Regions from separate parts of the Clostridium subterminale genome, predicted to be linked through region 3. Evidence: riboswitches for the same ligand, from Rfam matches in the RefSeq annotation. Region 3 holds a riboswitch; each other region holds the start of a gene.
The links. A riboswitch is a leader RNA that binds a small molecule or an ion and turns the genes downstream of it on or off. The one in region 3 is predicted to bind cobalamin.
Positions count from the first base shown of each region.

Region 1: another riboswitch for cobalamin. It lies ahead of ABDZ93_RS10405 (ABC transporter substrate-binding protein); the one in region 3 lies ahead of ABDZ93_RS06580 (energy-coupling factor transporter transmembrane component T).
Region 2: another riboswitch for cobalamin. It lies ahead of ABDZ93_RS08655 (hypothetical protein); the one in region 3 lies ahead of ABDZ93_RS06580 (energy-coupling factor transporter transmembrane component T).
Region 4: another riboswitch for cobalamin. It lies ahead of ABDZ93_RS02000 (cobyric acid synthase); the one in region 3 lies ahead of ABDZ93_RS06580 (energy-coupling factor transporter transmembrane component T).

Region 1 is NZ_BAAACI010000006.1:314,110-318,651, reverse strand. It holds gene ABDZ93_RS10425 (short-chain fatty acid transporter) at 1-328, opposite strand, end outside; gene ABDZ93_RS10420 (hypothetical protein) at 826-1,107, shown strand; gene ABDZ93_RS10415 ((2Fe-2S)-binding protein) at 1,185-1,361, opposite strand; gene ABDZ93_RS10410 ((2Fe-2S)-binding protein) at 1,534-1,854, opposite strand; cobalamin riboswitch at 2,096-2,269, shown strand; gene ABDZ93_RS10405 (ABC transporter substrate-binding protein) at 2,411-3,436, shown strand; gene ABDZ93_RS10400 (FecCD family ABC transporter permease) at 3,447-4,526, shown strand; gene ABDZ93_RS10395 (ABC transporter ATP-binding protein) at 4,526-4,542, shown strand, end outside.
Region 2 is NZ_BAAACI010000005.1:243,108-247,649, forward strand. It holds gene ABDZ93_RS08645 (HAD family hydrolase) at 1-671, shown strand, start outside; gene ABDZ93_RS08650 (DUF4269 domain-containing protein) at 678-1,256, shown strand; cobalamin riboswitch at 1,389-1,578, shown strand; gene ABDZ93_RS08655 (hypothetical protein) at 1,717-2,142, shown strand; gene ABDZ93_RS08660 (DUF1002 domain-containing protein) at 2,197-3,090, opposite strand; gene pepV (dipeptidase PepV) at 3,490-4,542, shown strand, end outside.
Region 3 is NZ_BAAACI010000002.1:154,149-158,690, reverse strand. It holds gene asrA (anaerobic sulfite reductase subunit AsrA) at 1-454, shown strand, start outside; gene asrB (anaerobic sulfite reductase subunit AsrB) at 455-1,249, shown strand; gene asrC (sulfite reductase subunit C) at 1,264-2,226, shown strand; cobalamin riboswitch at 2,324-2,499, shown strand; gene ABDZ93_RS06580 (energy-coupling factor transporter transmembrane component T) at 2,725-3,609, shown strand; gene ABDZ93_RS06575 (ABC transporter ATP-binding protein) at 3,590-4,542, shown strand, end outside.
Region 4 is NZ_BAAACI010000001.1:370,275-374,816, reverse strand. It holds gene glyA (serine hydroxymethyltransferase) at 347-1,579, shown strand; cobalamin riboswitch at 1,715-1,888, shown strand; gene ABDZ93_RS02000 (cobyric acid synthase) at 2,079-3,575, shown strand; gene cbiB (adenosylcobinamide-phosphate synthase CbiB) at 3,617-4,542, shown strand, end outside.

The DNA of each region.
Region 1 (4,542 bases), on a different contig from region 3:
TGCATGCTATAGATGATACAAAAGTAACTAAAAGTATTGCTTGAGTTGGAGTTTTAGGTATTCTAGCTAGTTTTTTTGTAATCTTTTTAAATGCTGGTGCACTAGCTAAAGTATGTCCAAAAACAAGAACTAATGCCATTTGCATTGCAAATGCTAATAAACTCCAAAATCCATTTGTCCAATGAATAATCATAGATAATGGAGATTGTCCTGTAAATAGAACACCTGAAATAAAGATCATGAAAGTTAAAATGATACAAAATAAAAATGGATCTGGTAGGTAATTTTGAACTAATTTAACACAACCATTCGTAAATTTTTTAAACATTTTCTTTCCCCCCTTGATGAATATATGGATTTCTTTATATCAGCAAATAGTTATATTTTTTAATGTAGCTATTTGTTGTTATCTAATTACAACACTCTTAATCAACATAGTTAAAAATTTAACTATGTTGATTATTATCTGCTTCTTTATAGTTAGCGCTCTTAGCTTTATGTATAATTTACTTCACAAAATGTATATCAACTTAAGGTATGTATACCTAATTCATTTTTAGTATACCACATTAGCTGTGTTTTTTAAATACACATATTACTTTTTTTAAATATTATTACTTTATAATACATATATAATATTTTTTCTCATAGTCTAATTTATATACTAAATCTATTTAATTTTCTATATCCATTAAATTCATTAAATATTATTATGCATTTTGAGTAAACTATATAGAAAATAGAATTAAATTTTATGTTTCTTTTAATTCTGTTAATAATCATTTCTATTATCACTTAGAATATTGTTAAGAAAGGAGATTTTTTATGAACAGAATAGGTGAAGACGTTAAAGCTGGTATGAATAAAGTTACTGGTGAAGTTAAGGATATGTATAATGGAATGAAAATTCAATATGGTGAAAAGAAAGACGATATTAAGGAATTTATTTCAGAAAAAAAATTTGTTCGCGACCTTAAAAACCAAATGAAAGATGAGGTTAGAGATGAAGGTCAATTAGCTAAAAATATTTACAATAAAGCTATGGTTGGAGGAAAGGAAATAGCCAAAGAAATAAAGAATGATATTAAAAATCAGATGAAAAACTAATAATTATAAAAATTAATTTAGGTCTATATTGATATGAAAAGTAGTTATATCAATATAGACCTAAAAATTCATATTAATTATTTTTTTACTTCTTGAAGAATTTCTTCTATTTCACTAATACATGCTCCACAAACAGTTCCTGCTCCAGTAGCTTCCATTATATCATCTACTGTTTGAGCACCATCTTCAATAGCCTTCTTAATAGTGTTATAGTCTACATCTTGACAAGTACATACAATTCTATTTTCTGACATTTACTCTTCCTCCTTAATATAGACATATATGATTAATGTTGTTAATCATATATAATGTAATTATTCTTTAATAGTATTGCTATAAATTACATTTCAATACACTATATTTTTGGTTTTTATACATATCTCTTATAAGAATTGATGAATTAAATTATTTCTATGGTAATATGTGTTACTTATTTGAGCTAATTAAACTTTCAATAACGCATTTACATTTTCCACATGCTGTTCCTGCTCCTGTAGTTACCCCTACCTTTTCTACAGTATCATCTCCATTTTGTATTGCTTTTACTACTTCTTTAGTAGAGACATTTCTACATGTGCATACATCTCCTAATATTTTTTCAATTCTCTCAATGCATCCACCACAAACATCTCCTGCTCCCGTAGCAGCTTGAATATCTTCTACTGATCTAGCTCCTTGAGCCATTGCCTCTCTTACTGCAGCATAAGTAACTCCATTACATAGACATACGATTTTTTCTGTTGCCATTTTATATTCCTCCTATAATCTCTTATTTTATATATTTCCATTATAACCTAATAATATTTGTTAATCAATATTTATTATTTGATATTCATTCTTTATTCTCAGCCATTGATGTACCATATACTTTTATTCTTTGTTATTTTCAACAATATATTCAAATACTATCTCAACTTACAGATTTATTCCACCTTATTCATTGACAAGATTTCTCAATTATGATAGAGTATGATTTGTTTAGGTATAATAGCATATGAATAATATTGGTTAATTTAAAGGAAGATGGATGAAATTTCCACACAGTACCGCTACTGTAATTAGGGAGTATTAACTAAATTAAGTCACTGAGTCATTGATTTGGGAAGGCTAGTTAATATTATGATCTATAAGTCAGGATACTTTCCAATATTAAAATATCGATACTCTTCGAGTAAGGAGTGATATTAATCAATCATAGTAACTACGTTGTATTGTCTATGGTTTTACTTAGAGTATCCTTATGTATTCATAACAAATTATAACATTTAACTAATTATAATTGGAATAGTAAAGGAGAATTCAAATGAAACACTTAAAAAAAATCACTTCAATTTTATTAAGCTTGCTACTTATCCTTAGTCTTGTAGGTTGTAGTAATGGAAGCTCTAATAAAAACACTTCAAAAGAAAATTCTAATTCATCTCAAAATGAAAGCGCAGATTCTCATTATCCAGTAACAATTGAAACTTATAACTTCAAAAAAGAACCTATAAAACTAACTTTTAATAAAGCACCTGAAAAAGTTTTTGCTGTATATCAGAACTCTATAGAAACTCTTCTTGCTCTAGGTCTTGAGGATAAAATAGTAGCTGCTGCTGGTCTTGACCATCCTGTAAAAGAAGAATACAAAGCTGCTTTTGAAAAAGTTAATTATTTAAAAGAGTTTACTCCATCTAAAGAAACTGTAGTTATGTCCGAACCAGACTTTATTCTTGGCTGGTATTCCCTTTTTAAAGATAAAAGTCTTGGTGATGTATCTTACTGGAATGAAAATGGTATTAATACATATATGTCTTTAAATAGTGGTGTAGCTAAAGAGAAAACTATTGATAATGAAATTACTGACATATTAAACTTAGGAAAAATTTTCAACGTTGAAGATAAAGCGCAAGAACTAGTAAATAAAATTACTGAGGCTGTTGAAAACACATCTAATTCAGTTAAGGGTAAAGAAAAACAAAATGCTTTAGTTTTAGAGTTCTCCAAGGATAAAATCAGTACTTATGGAGCTAGTACCTTAGCTGGTGATATGATAACAAAACTTGGTGCCAATTTACTTAGTCCTGAAGGAAATAGCATTGGTAACGAAGATTTAATAAATCTAAATCCTGATTGTATATTTGTAGTATATATGGATAGAGGTGATGATAATGTTCCTCAACAAGAAGTAGATAAAATTTTGAAAGATGAATCTCTTCAAACACTTTCAGCTGTTAAAAATAAAAGAGTATATCCTATATCTTTAGGAGAAATGTATTCTAGTGGTATCAGAACTATAGATGGAATAAATACTTTCTCTGAAGGTTTATATGGAACCTTAGGTAAATAATACTATGACGATGAAAAATAAAAATAAATTTAAAGATTCTAATATTTTTAAGGAAATGCCTATTTATATAGGTACTTCTCTTGTTCTTTTAATAATACTTATTTCCTCAATAGGACTAGCTGTTGCCATTGGTTCTGTAAATATATCAATAAAAGAAGTATATAGTATTATTCTTTATAAACTCTTTAATATAGGTGAGATCTCTATGAGCACTTCCAAAATAGATGTTATATGGTTGATTAGAATGCCTAGAATAGTTTTAGCCATAGCCGTTGGAATGGGATTATCCGTAGTTGGTATTGTAATGCAGGCTATTGCTAAAAATCCTTTAGCTGACCCTTATATCCTTGGAATATCCTCAGGAGCCTCTCTTGGTGCTACCTTAGCAATTATCCTCGGTATTGGAACAAGTCTTGGTAGCAGTTATATTGGAATAATGGGATTTATAGGTGCTTTTACTATTTCAATGTTAGTTTTAAAGCTTTCTAATATAGGTGGACGAACTAATTCTGTAAAACTGCTTCTTTCTGGAATGGCTCTTAGCTCTGTATGCAGTGCCTTTTCAAGCTTTATAGTTTATATTACCAATGATGCTCAGGGATTGAAGGATATCAGTTTTTGGCTTATGGGTAGTCTGGCTGGTGCTAATTGGAATGAAATTTCTTTTATACTTCCTATTATTTTTATAGGAACATTATTCTTTATGACCCAATATAGAACTCTAAACCTAATGCTTTTAGGTGATGAAGTATCTGTGACTTTAGGTACTGATTTACATAAATTTAGAATCATTTATTTAATAATAACTTCCTTAATGATCGGTATAATAGTATACTCTTCAGGTATGATTGGATTTATTGGACTTATCATTCCTCATATAGTTAGAATTATATTTGGTACAGATCATAAAAAAATAATTCCTATAGGAGCTATACTAGGTGCAATATTTCTAATTTGGGCAGATGTCCTATCTAGAATTATAATAAAGGGTGCAGAGATTCCTATTGGTATATTGATTTCTATGATAGGAGCACCTTTTTTTGTATGGCTCATGATAAAAAAATCCTATGGATTTGGAGGTAGCAACTAATGCATATTTCAACTGA
Region 2 (4,542 bases), on a different contig from region 3:
TTGCTATAGCTACAGCTCGTTCAGAGCAAGCAGCTACTAATTACATTGATCTAATAAGACCTGATATTGTAATTTCTAATGGAGGAGCATTAGCAAAGTGTAGGGATGAGGTTATCTATAAATGTATGCTATCAAAAGAGGTATCTGATTCATTAATTAAGGATTGCGTTATGGATTTACAGGTGGGTGAAATAACTGTTGAAACTGAAAATGCATATTATTCCAATAGTGAAGAGATAAATAAACACGGTGAAGATTATATTCATGCTAAATATACTGATTATTCCAAACCACTAAATTGTATGACCTATAAAATAACAGTGGAAGTTTTAGAAAATAGTATTGCTGAAAAAATTGCTTCAAAATATCCACAATGTAGTTTTCTAATTTTCGTTGGAGAAAATTGGTGTAGATTTGCTCATAGAGAGGCAACAAAATTTAATGCTATTAATGAGATAGCTAAATATTTAAATATTAGCCTGGAAGAGATAGCTGCATTTGGTGATGATATTAATGACATAGGAATGATAAAACATTGTGGACAAGGTATAGCAGTATCAAATGCAATTAAAGAAATTTTAGATTGTGCATCACATATTACAGGAAGTAATGATGAGGATGGTGTAGCAGCTTTTATTAGTGAAAATTTCTTAGAGAAGGATGAAAACTAGATTAGTATGAAGAATAAAGATTTTACAAATATAAACTACCTTAAACAAGGTAATATAAAACAACAAAATGCATATAAAGTACTTAAGGAACTAGATATATTTAATGTTTTAAGAAAGTTTGATCCAATATTAGTAGGAACTATACCAATTAATATTGATATAGAAAACAGTGATTTAGATATAGTATGTGAAGTTTATGATTTTAAGGAATTTCAGAAGATAGTAGAAAATAAGTATTCTATGTTCAGCAAGCTTCATATAAGTAATAATAGTACAGATAATGAGACAATATTAACTGTAAATTTTTATGTGGAAGATATTGAAATAGAAATATATGCTCAGTCATTGAATAGTTGTAAGCAGAATGGCTATAGGCATATGGTAGTGGAAGATAGAATACTTAGATTAGGTGGAGAAAGAACTAGAGAAGAGATTGTTATCCTTAAGAAAAGTGGCTTAAAAACAGAACCAGCTTTTGCAAAATATTTAGGTATTGATGGAAATCCATATGATGAGTTATTGAAATTAGAAGAATATAGTGATAAAAAGATTAGGGATATGTTATATAATATTAGAAATAGCTAGTTAAATTTAGATATTTAACAATAAACATTAAAATAACTACTAAAACTTCTAATTTGGAAGAAAAACAATAGTTAGAGTTATAATTAATAGTTTGACATGAAAATAAGAAAGGTATAATATGATATTAACAATTGAATATTATGGAAGATGGGTTCAGTTATATTCTTTTATAGCTGATTAAAAGAGAAGTTGGGTGCAAATCCCACGCGGTCCCGCCGCTGTAAGAGAGGAGTTTTCTTCTAATATGCCACTGTTTTTATGGGAAGGCAGAAGAAAATAATGATACTCAAGCCAGAATACTTGCCTATTTTTTACGCTATAATTCTACGAGAGATGGAAGGGTGTGATTTAATCTATGATAAATAAGATTTAAGACCTTTTAGTTTTAGTAGCTAAGAGGTTTTTTATTTTAGCAGTAATAAAGCATTAAATTTAAATTATTAGCAAGGAGTGATTGTATATGAAAAGAGCACAATTTGATAAGGAAAGTTTATTACTAGTTATATCAGAAGTACCAAAGGTTTTAAAAAACCTAGATAATATTATAGATACAAACAATGAGAAAATAGATTTTTCGGAAGAGAACTTCAAGACAGAATTTACTAAGTTTATAGAACTTTTAGGAAAATATATGAGTAAATGCTTAGTAACCATAAGCGAGCCTTATAATGAAAATTTATATAGTGTAAGTATAGACAAATCAGTAGATGCTGGATTTTTTCCGCAGATATCATCTGAATTTTACAACTATTTGAAAAATTTTAGAAAATGTGACGAGTCTATAAAGAATGTATCCTATAATGAACTATATAAATTCTACGTGGATAACCATGACAACATAGATAAATTATATGACCATATGATAGAGTTTACTAACAAACTATAAAAAATAAACCGTACCTTAAAAGGTGCGGTTTATTTTTATAATTTAGCCTTCATTTTAGTTGAAAAGTGAACTGAAGAATTCGCTAATCCAGTTAAATAGTTTATCAAAGAAGCCTGAATCCTTAAGTTCTTTTCCTAGAGATGCCATCTCATCTTTAAACTTAGATGCACTTTTATCTAAGGTATCCTTAAGCTTAGAATAGTCTAAGTCTAGGTTGTTTATATCAGACATTAATGAAACCATATTGTTTTGAATAGTAGCACTTATATCTACATCATATTTATTTTCAACCTTCTCAACAATTTTCTTAATTTCTTCTTCACTAGACGGCTTGTCTTTTATAACGGCTGTCTTAACTTCATTGATGATTGCAGAAGCTTCTGTATCACCTATTTCTTCAGCTAAATCTAGGGATACATCTATTTCCTTTTGAGCAGCTTGCTTATTAGGTGTAGATAATTCACCACCCATTATATTCTCAGCACCAGCTAGAATTCCAGCAAGGGCTGATTCTCCAGTTACCTCAAAAGGAGCTGAGGCTGTAACCTCTGCATTCAATATACCAGAAGTAATTAATGCATTGGCAAGCATATCATTAGTTACTAGAGTTAAGTTAGAAGAGTTTACTGTTACGCCATTTTCTTTTTGTAATAGCTTAACATAGGCACTGGAATACCATCCACCTGTAAAATTGGTTAATTCCTTTTCATCAAGTCCAAATTGTTTTATTGCCATTTTACTGTCTACATATATAGCTTCAATATTGTCTGGAGCTTTAAAGTATTCTCTTAATTGAGCTTCTTGACTATCACTTAAATCTGAACCAAAACTTAGAATTTCACCACTTGGGTATTCACCATGAATATCTGCAAAGGCAGTTGTAGGTATAGATATACATGTGAGAATACCTAAAGTTATAGCTAACTTTTTAAAAAATTTCTTTGACATCTTAAATTCTCCTTATACTTAAAATGTAAGTAATACTACTTGTATCATAAAAACTAAATAGTATACTTATATAATTAATTATATATATTATATTTTATATTTATAGGATATAGAATAAATATTAATAAATTTGTAATAAACATTAGGTATCTTCAAAAAATAAATAAGTCATAATGCTCGTCTATTTTGTCTTATACTGCGTCAATAGAACCATTAGATAGTGCTACTATCTGCAGAACCTGTTTCCTTGTCTAACTCAAAATATACTTCTCATCTTTGACTTATTATTTATTTTCAGATGCCTTAAAGAGTAAATTAACTGTGACATCTATGGAAATAAAACAATTTTAGTATTAGAATGGAATTATAGTTAAATTTTAAAATAAAGGTGGGATTTGGATGTATAAAAATCAAATAGAAGAGTATTTTCAAAATCATAAAGATGAAATGTTAAATGACATATGTGATTTAATAAGAATAAGAAGTGATAGATCAGAGGCAAAAGAAGGTATGCCTTTTGGTGAAGGTCCTGCAAAGGCTCTAGAGTCTGCTCTAACTCTAGCAGAAAGCATGGGATTTAACACTAAAAATTATGATAATTATGTAGGTGCTATTGATTTTAATGATAAAGAAAAACAATTAGATATTTTAGCTCATCTAGATGTAGTGCCTGTTAGTGATGATTGGACAGTTACAAAACCTTTTGAACCAATAATAAAGGATGGCAGATTATATGGAAGAGGCTCAGCTGATGATAAAGGACCAGCACTAGCAGCCTTGTATGCTTTAAAGGCTGTTAAAGATTTAAATATACCTTTAAGTAAAAATGTTCGTCTTATTTTAGGTACAGATGAGGAATGTGGAAGCTCTGACATAGCATATTACTATAAAAAAGAGAATGAAGCACCTATGACTTTTTCACCTGATGCAGATTTTCCTGTTATAAATATTGAAAAGGGAGGACTACATAGTCCTTTTGAAAGTAAATTTGAAGAAGATAACAACCTTCCAAGAGTAATTTCTATGACAAGTGGAGTAAAGGTTAATGTAGTTCCAGATACTGCAATTGCAGTGGTAGAGGGCTTCTCAGAGAAAGAAATAAATAAATACTGTGTAAATGCATCAAAAAGTACAAATTTAAAATTCACATTTGATAAAGATGGTGAAAGTTGGGTTATAAAGGCTAAGGGAGCTGGAGCACATGCATCTACTCCTGAAAATGGAAACAATGCTCTTACAGGAATGTTAGAATTACTTACATCTATGCCATGTGCTAATAGTGAAGGATTTAATAAGCTATGTGCTGTTAAAAAGTTATTCCCACATGGAGATTTCAAGGGAGAAGCTTGTGGTGTTAAGATGAGTGATGAACTTTCTGGGGAATTAACCATAACTTTAAATATATTTAAATATACTACTACAGAATTAATGGGAACCTTTGATTGTAGAGCG
Region 3 (4,542 bases):
TTTAAATGTAGAACCAGAATACGTTACTGAAAATAATGTTAGCGTTAACATTCCAAAAGAAATTACTTTAGATGTTATGAAATCAACTATTTGGGATGAATATAATCAAAGATGTATTGCTTGTGGTCGTTGTAATTTTGTCTGTCCTACATGTACTTGCTTTACTATGCAAGATATTTTTTATCAAGATAATAGTAAAGTTGGAGAGCGTAGAAGAGTATGGGCCTCATGTCAAGTGGATGGATTTACTGACATGGCTGGAGGTCATAGTTTCAGACAAAAGAAAGGTCAAAGAATGCGCTTTAAGGTATTACACAAAGTATATGATTACAAGAAAAAATGGGGTTACCATATGTGTGTAGGCTGTGGTAGATGTGATGATATATGCCCAGAATACATTTCATTTAGTAACTGTATCAATAAATTGCAATCAGCATGTGATGAGGTGAAGTAGATGAATAAAAATGAATATATACCTTTTATTTCAGAAATAAAAGAAGTAATACAACATACAGAAATTGAGTATACCTTTAGAATGAGCTATGTTGGAGATGTAAAACCAGGCCAATTCTTTGAAGTATCTCTACCTAAGTATGGAGAAGCACCTATATCAGTAAGTGGTATTGGAAAAGATACTGTTAATTTAACAATACGTAAGGTAGGAAAGGTTACCGATGAAATATTCAGTAACTATGTAGGAGATAAATTGTTTTTAAGAGGACCTTATGGAAATGGTTTTGATATAGAAACTTACAAGGATCATGAGGTTGTAGTAGTGGCAGGTGGTACAGGGCTTTCTCCAGTAAGAGGAATTGTGGACTACTTTGCTAATAATCCACAGGATGCTAAAAACTTTTCTTTAATTTGTGGATTTAAATCACCAGAAGATGTTTTATTTAAAGATGATGTGGAGAGATGGAAGAATACTATAGACCTAATTCTTACTGTAGATAAAGCAGACGAGAATTATAAAGGGAATGTGGGAATGGTGACTAAGTATATTCCTGATATGGATATAAACGATATTAATGATGTACAAGTAGTTGTAGTAGGACCACCAATCATGATGAAATTTACTGTGGCAGAATTCTTAAAGAGAGGAATTCCAGAGAAGAATATTTGGATTTCTCAAGAGAGAAAAATGTGTTGTGGAATTGGAAAATGTGGACACTGTAAAATAGATGATACTTATATTTGCTTAGATGGCCCTGTATTTAACTATACAAAGGGTAAAGAGCTAATAGATTAATTGGAGGTGAGGATATGGATATAAACACTAAAAAACTTAAAAAGAATGCCTTTAGAGTTACAAAAACAAGAGGATTTACTGCATCAAGAATTCGTGTTCCAGGGGGGAAGATGGATGCTAAGTATTTATCTATGGTTCAAGAGATTGCAGAAAAATATGGTGATGGAACTGTAAACATTACTACGAGACAAGGATTTGAAGTACCTGGTATTAGATTTGAAGATATAGATAAAGTAAATGCTTTACTACAACCAATCATCGAAGGATTAGAAATTAATCAAGTAGATGAAGGCATGGGTTATTCTGCAGCTGGAACTAGGAATATATCTGCATGTGTAGGAAACAATATCTGTCCATATGCTAATTACAATACAACAGAGTTTGCTAAAAAGATAGAAAAGGCTATATTCCCAAATGACCTACACTTTAAAGTGGCATTAACAGGGTGCTCTAATGACTGCGCAAAAGTTAGATTAAATGACTTTGGAATAATAGGAATGACCGAACCACAATATGATATGAATAAATGTGTATCCTGCGGAGCTTGCGTAAAAGCATGTACAAGGAAATCCACTGGAGCATTAACTATGAATAACTATAAAATTCAACGTGATCACAAAAAGTGTATAGGATGTGGAGAGTGTGTAATAGCGTGTCCGACGGATGCATGGACTAGAAGTAGAGAAAAATATTACAAGCTTGTTCTTTTAGGTAGAACAGGAAAGAAAAATCCACGTATGGCAAAAGATTTTATAGCTTGGGTAGATGAGGAAAGTATCATAAAAATTATCTGTAATACTTATAACTATGTTAAGGAATATATAGATAAGGATGCCCCAGGTGGTAAGGAGCATATAGGATATATTGTAGATAGAACAGGATTCCCAGAATTTAAAAAGTGGGCAATGGAAGGAGTTAATCTATCGGATAAAACTATTGTTCAAGAAACCATGTACTGGGATGGAATTAAGTATTAAAAATAATATATTTTACTCACAATTGACTTTTGCCCCTTGAATGTAAATATTTGTTGTAGTATAATCATATTTGTAAAATTTGCGAAAATGAATAAAAAGTAAATAATGAAATATAGGTTTGATTTTATCAATTAAAAGGGAAGTAGGTGTAAATCCTACACGGTCCCGCCGCTGTAAAGGTGGAGTTTTGTACTTATACCACTGGGAAACTGGGAAGGTGTACAAAAACCATGAAACCTGAGTCAGAAGACCTGCCTGTGTTTTAACACGTAAACTCTGCGGAGAATGGAGTGGTGTAACACAAGATATTTATATACATATGTATACATAAATATATTTTTAATATATTCTTTGTATTTATATATTTTTATGATGTATATGATTGGTAATTATGATGTTATTTAAGTCCATTTAACTTAGAGTTAAATGGACTTTTTTTACGTTTAAATTTATTCGAAATAAGTAGTAAATTAATATTTATTAAAAGGAGGCGAAAAATTGAGTTTTAAAATAAGAAAGTTTGATTTTCATGTTTTAACATATATTATTTTATTTTTATCATTAATAATAATAATTTTTTCTAATGATAATCCAGCAGTGGTTTTCTCTCTATATTTTTATATATTTTCATTATTCATATATAGCGGAAACACATATAAATTAAAAAAAGTTTTAGTTTATTTTATACCCTTTGCCATATTTATAATTCTTCTAAATATGATATTTGTTACACAAGGTAGTATGGTTTTACTTCAAATTGGAAGTAAAAAATTTACCTTGGAGGCTTTGATATACGCATTAACAATGGCACTTAAGTTATTTGCAGTGGCCAGTCTCTTTATATCCTTTGAATTTATTATTGATTCAGATAGGGCAATTTCATATTTTTCAAGCAAGATGCCAAAATCAACTTTAACTCTGGTTATTGCTTTTAAGTTAGTTCCTGGTCTTAGAGATAGATTAAATAAACTTAAAGAAATTTATACAATTAGAGGAGTTGATTTTAATAAAAAGAGTTCAAGAGAAATGACTAAAAGCTATGTTCCAGTATTGTCAATATTACTTGAAAATTCTATGGAAAGTTCTTTCGATATAGGGGAAGCAGCTTTTGTTAGAGGATTTTTAAGTAATGAAAGAAGTACCTATGACAGACAGAAGTTTAGAAAAAAAGATATTTCTATTATGGTTTTAAGCGGAGTTTTATTAATAGTATATATATTTGCTCAATATAAAGGAGCTGTTGATTTCAAAATATATGATGGGATAAGTCTAGTAAATATATTTAACTATGGAACAACATCAATATTTGTGATAATTCTAGCTATTACATTATTAATTTTAAAATATAGTAGGGAGAAAGACAATGGAATATATAGAGATTGAAAATTTAAGTTATTCATATCCTCTAGAAGGAAAGAAATCTTTAAATAACATAAATTTAGGATTAGGTAGAGGAGATGTTTTATTAGTAGTTGGGAAATCGGGTTCAGGAAAATCAACTTTAGCTAAATCAATTACAGGTGCTGTTCCTCATTTTTACGGTGGTACCATATCAGGAGGAATTATCATTGATGGAGTATCGCTAGAAGAGATGAGCCATAGCGAAAGGGCAAAGACAGTTACAATGGTTTTTCAGGATCCAGAGAAGCAATTAATGATGAATAAGGTTCACCGAGAGATTGCTTTTGGACTTGAAAATATAGGGGTAAGTGAATCAACAATTAAGAGACGTGTATGGGAGGTCATGGAGTTTATAGGAATAACTGACCTGGCAGAAAGAGATATAACAACTTTATCAGGAGGGCAAAAGCAAAAGGTTGCAATAGCCTCTGCAGTGGCATATTTGCCAAAATGTATTATTTTTGATGAACCTTCCTCTCAGCTTGATGTTTCTGCGGCAGAAAGCATTGTGAATCTAATTAGAAAAATAAATGAAGAATTGGGAATAACAATAATAGTTATAGAGCAGCGAGTAAATAAATGGTTTGATATAGCTGATAAGATTGCCTATATGAATGAGGGTAAAGTTAATTTTTATAATAGTAGGTATGATTTTTATAAAGAATCTAAGGAAGAAGTTTTTAATTTTTTACCTGATTATTTGAAGTTAACAAAAAAACTTTCATGGGATGCCATGCCTAATGATTTCAAAGAAACTAGATGTAAAATCGATGATAAATATTCTGACATTGGATTAGAGTGTTTAGATTCAAAAACAGATAAAAATTATATTAAGAAACAAGCCTGCGAATATGGTAATAATGCAATAGAAATAGAAAAATTAAATTGCTATTTTCATTCAATTCATGCCATAAA
Region 4 (4,542 bases), on a different contig from region 3:
ACATAGATAATTTATTCAATTATATAGATAAAAAGAATTATTGAATTAGGTTAAATAATATTTTAAAAGATAGACATATAGTAATTATTCAAGGGATCTTTTTTGTAAATAGGATTCTATATTTATACTTAACAAAAATAATTTGTAAATAATTAAAAATGGAGTAGGTATAACATGAAAAGTAATGTTATAATGATATGTAAAGGATCTGGTGGTTATATTGTTACTATATGTACTGCAAAACTAAGTACTAAGGCTTCACCTAACATAAAAGAAAAAAATGGTTAGAGAAGCTTTTACATGGTTCCACCAAAAATAACTAATTTTAACTGCAGGAGGAGTATGTATGAACTTAGAACATGTAAAAAACATTGATTCAGAAATTTATGAAGCAATTTGCCTTGAAACTGCTAGGCAGGAAAGTAAAATTGAACTTATCGCTTCAGAAAACTTTACAAGTGAGGCTGTAAGAGAAGCCATGGGGTCAACTCTTACAAACAAATATGCAGAAGGCTATCCGGGAAAAAGATATTATGGTGGTTGCGAATGTGTAGACATTGCTGAAAACATTGCTAGAGATAGAATGTGTAAACTATTTGGCGCAGATCATGCCAACGTTCAACCTCATTCAGGCTCTCAAGCTAATATGGCAGTTTATATGAGCGTATTAGAACCAGGAGATAAAGTATTAGGAATGAATTTATCTGATGGTGGACACTTAACTCATGGAAGTTCAGTTAATTTTTCTGGAAAGTTATATAAATTTATATCTTATGGAGTAGGTGAAGATGGATTTATTGATTATGAGGCATTAAGAACTGTTGCTTTGGAAGAAAAACCTAAAATGATAGTTGCAGGAGCTAGTGCTTATCCAAGAATAATAGAATTTGATAAAATAAGAGCAATTTGTGATGAAATAGGTGCATATATGATGGTAGATATGGCTCATATTGCTGGACTTATTGCAGCAGGGGTTCATCCTAGTCCAGCACCATATGCAGATTTTATTACAACAACAACTCATAAAACTTTAAGAGGACCAAGAGGGGGAGCAATACTTTGTAAAGAAAAGTATGCAAAACTAGTAGATAAAACTATATTCCCAGGAATACAAGGTGGTCCATTAATGCATACTATTGCGGCTAAAGCTATTTGCTTTAAAGAGGCTCTAGATCCATCTTTCAAAGAATATCAGCAAAAAGTTTTAGAAAATGCTAAAACCCTTGCAAATGCATTAAAAGAGAGAGGATTTAATTTAGTATCTGATGGTACTGATAATCATTTAATTCTATTGGATTTAAGAAATAAAGATATTACAGGAAAAGCAGCAGAACATCTATTAGATGAGGTTGGAATTACTGTAAATAAAAATACAATACCTTTTGAAACACAAAGCCCATTTGTAACTAGTGGTATTAGAATAGGTACTCCAGCTACTACTACTAGAGGTTTTGGAAAAGATGAAATGATTGAAATTGCTGATATAATGAATTGGGCAATTGATAATAGAGATAATGATTTATCACCAGCTAAGGAAAGAGTTAAAGCTCTTTGTGATAAAATTCCACTATATAAGTAAATTACTTGCAATAAGTAAATACCTGGCATTTTATCTGCTAGGTATTTATATTATTTAAAAATATAAGGATGAATACATAAGTAATATTTAGATTATATTGACTTATTTGTTTAAACCTCTTATAATTATGATTGAAAATCAAATAGTATTTTAGGTGCTTTTTAAAAGTGAAAAGGGAATATGGTTAAAATCCATAGCAGCCCCCGCTACTGTAAATGATGACGACCCTCAAAATACCACTCTTCATAGGGGAAGGTGAGGTTAGAATGATTCATAAGCCAGGAGACCTGCCTAAATGTAAGCTTTCGGAGGGAAATGAGCTATTTTAGTGGCTAAGTTAATATGTATAAGAAAATTAAAAAATTTTGTAAGTTTTATCTTACTTATATTTAAACTTATATTCTTATTTTACTAAGATGGAAATTTTTTATTTATTTGGGCAAGGGAGCTTTTCTTCCTTGCTTTTTTATTTTATTTAGATAGAAAGAAGGTATAGTAAATGGCTAAAATAATGATTCAAGGTACAGCTTCTTCTGTAGGGAAAAGCATACTAGTAACTGCATTATGTAGAATATTTAAACAAGACGGATATTCGGTATGCCCGTATAAGTCACAAAATATGTCTCTTAACTCATATATAACACTGGATGGAAAAGAAATGGGGCGTGCCCAAGTGTTACAAGCTTACGCTGCTGGTCTTGAACCACAGGTATATATGAATCCTATTCTGCTAAAACCAACTACAGATAAAAATTGTCAAATAATTTTTAATGGAGAAGTCTATGGTTACTCTAATGCAAAGGAATATCATAATTTAAAAGTTAAATTCAAGGATGATTTAAAATCTGCTTTTGAAGAATTGGAAAATCAATTTGATATTATTGTTATGGAAGGTGCAGGAAGCCCTGCAGAAATAAATTTAAGAGATAATGATATTGTTAATATGGGTATGGCTGAACTAATAGATGCGCCTGTTTTACTTGTAGGTGATATCGATAAGGGAGGCGTATTTGCATCTTTATTAGGTACTATTATGCTCCTTAGTGATGCTGAGAAGGACAGAGTTAAGGGAACTATTATAAATAAGTTTAGAGGAGATATATCTTTACTTAAACCAGGAGTTGATAGTTTAGAGGAGCTAACTCATAGAGATTGCTTAGGGGTTGTTCCATATTTTAAATTAGATTTAGAAGATGAAGATGGAGCTGTTGACCTTAATAAGAACATCACAGATAAAATAGATATAGCTATTATAAGATTGCCACATATATCAAACTTTACTGATTTTGATGCATTATCTATAGAACCAGATGTTTCTGTAAGATATGTGGAAACTGTAAACGAATTTAAAACTCCTGATTTAGTTATAATTCCTGGAACTAAAAATACACTAGGAGACTTAGAATATCTAAAAAAATCAGGTTTATATAACAAGATTAGAGAATATGAGGGTAATGGAAAAATTATAGGTATATGTGGTGGATATCAAATGCTAGGTAAAGTACTAGAAGATCCTTATGGGATTGAAACTTTACTAGAGTTTATGGATGGATTAGATCTTTTACCTATAAAAACAGTATTTGAAGAGAAAAAGGTTACTACTAGAGTTAATGGTATCATAGCAAAGGACTTAATAAACAATAACACTCCTTTAAATATATATGGATATGAAATACACATGGGAAAAACTACAATTATGGATGAAGGTAAAAACCTTATTACTATAAATAAGAGTAATAATGAAGAGACTAATCATTTAGATGGGGTAGTAAATGATAAAGGAAATGTGATGGGAACCTATATTCATGGCGTTTTTGATGGGGTTGAATTTAGACAACATATTATTAATGAATTAAGAAGAAATAAGGGGATTGAAGAGAAGGCTTCTATGCCTTATGAGCACTTAAGAGAAAAGGAATTAGATAAACTAGCTGACCTTGTAAGATCGTCTATAGACATGGATAAAATATATAAAATAATGGGCTTAAATAGGTAATAGGAGATATTATTATGATTAATTTTCATATATCTTTAAATATACTTTGTGTATTTTTAGCAGCTATCTTAGACTTTATTTTAGGTGATCCTAGTTGGCTACCACATCCTATTATATATATTGGAAAGCTTATTGGTGCTCTAGAAAAGTGGCTAAGAAAACACTTCCCTAATAATAGTAAATTGAAGTGGACTTCTTTATTTATGGTATTTATAGTTTGTGCAATGACATACATGATTCCTTATTTATTACTTAAACTATCTATAATAAATAATATTATTTTTATAGTAGCTAACACTCTAATAATATGGACAACGCTTGCGGCTAAGAGTCTTCATTCAGCAGGAATTCAAGTCTATGATGCTCTTGGTGAAGATGATATAAAAGAAGCTAGAGTTAAACTTTCATATATTGTAGGTAGAGATACAACTTCTTTAAGTAAGGATGAAATAATTCGAGGGGATGTAGAAACCATAGCTGAAAATACTTCTGATGGTATAATTGCACCTATAATTTATGCCATTATCGGAGGAGCTCCCCTTGCTATGATGTATAAAGGTATTAATACTATGGATTCTATGGTAGGGTACTTAAACGAAAAGTATAAGAATATAGGTTTTTTCCCAGCAAATATTGATGATATATTTAACTTTATTCCTGCTAGATTAACAGGAGTATTAATGTGTCTTACAGCATGGATAGTTAATGGAAGTATAATTACATCCTTTAAGATTATGATTAGAGACAGAAAGAATCATAAAAGTCCAAATTGTGCTTATCCTGAAGGAGCTACAGCTGGAGCTCTATCTATTGAATTAGGTGGTACTAATACTTATTTTGGAGAAGTAGTAGAAAAACCAACTATCGGTGATGCTACAGAATCATTAAGTCATCATCATATAAAAAAATCTATAATACTAATGTATAGTAGTGAAATTTTGCTAATAATTTTAAGTTTAGCATCTTT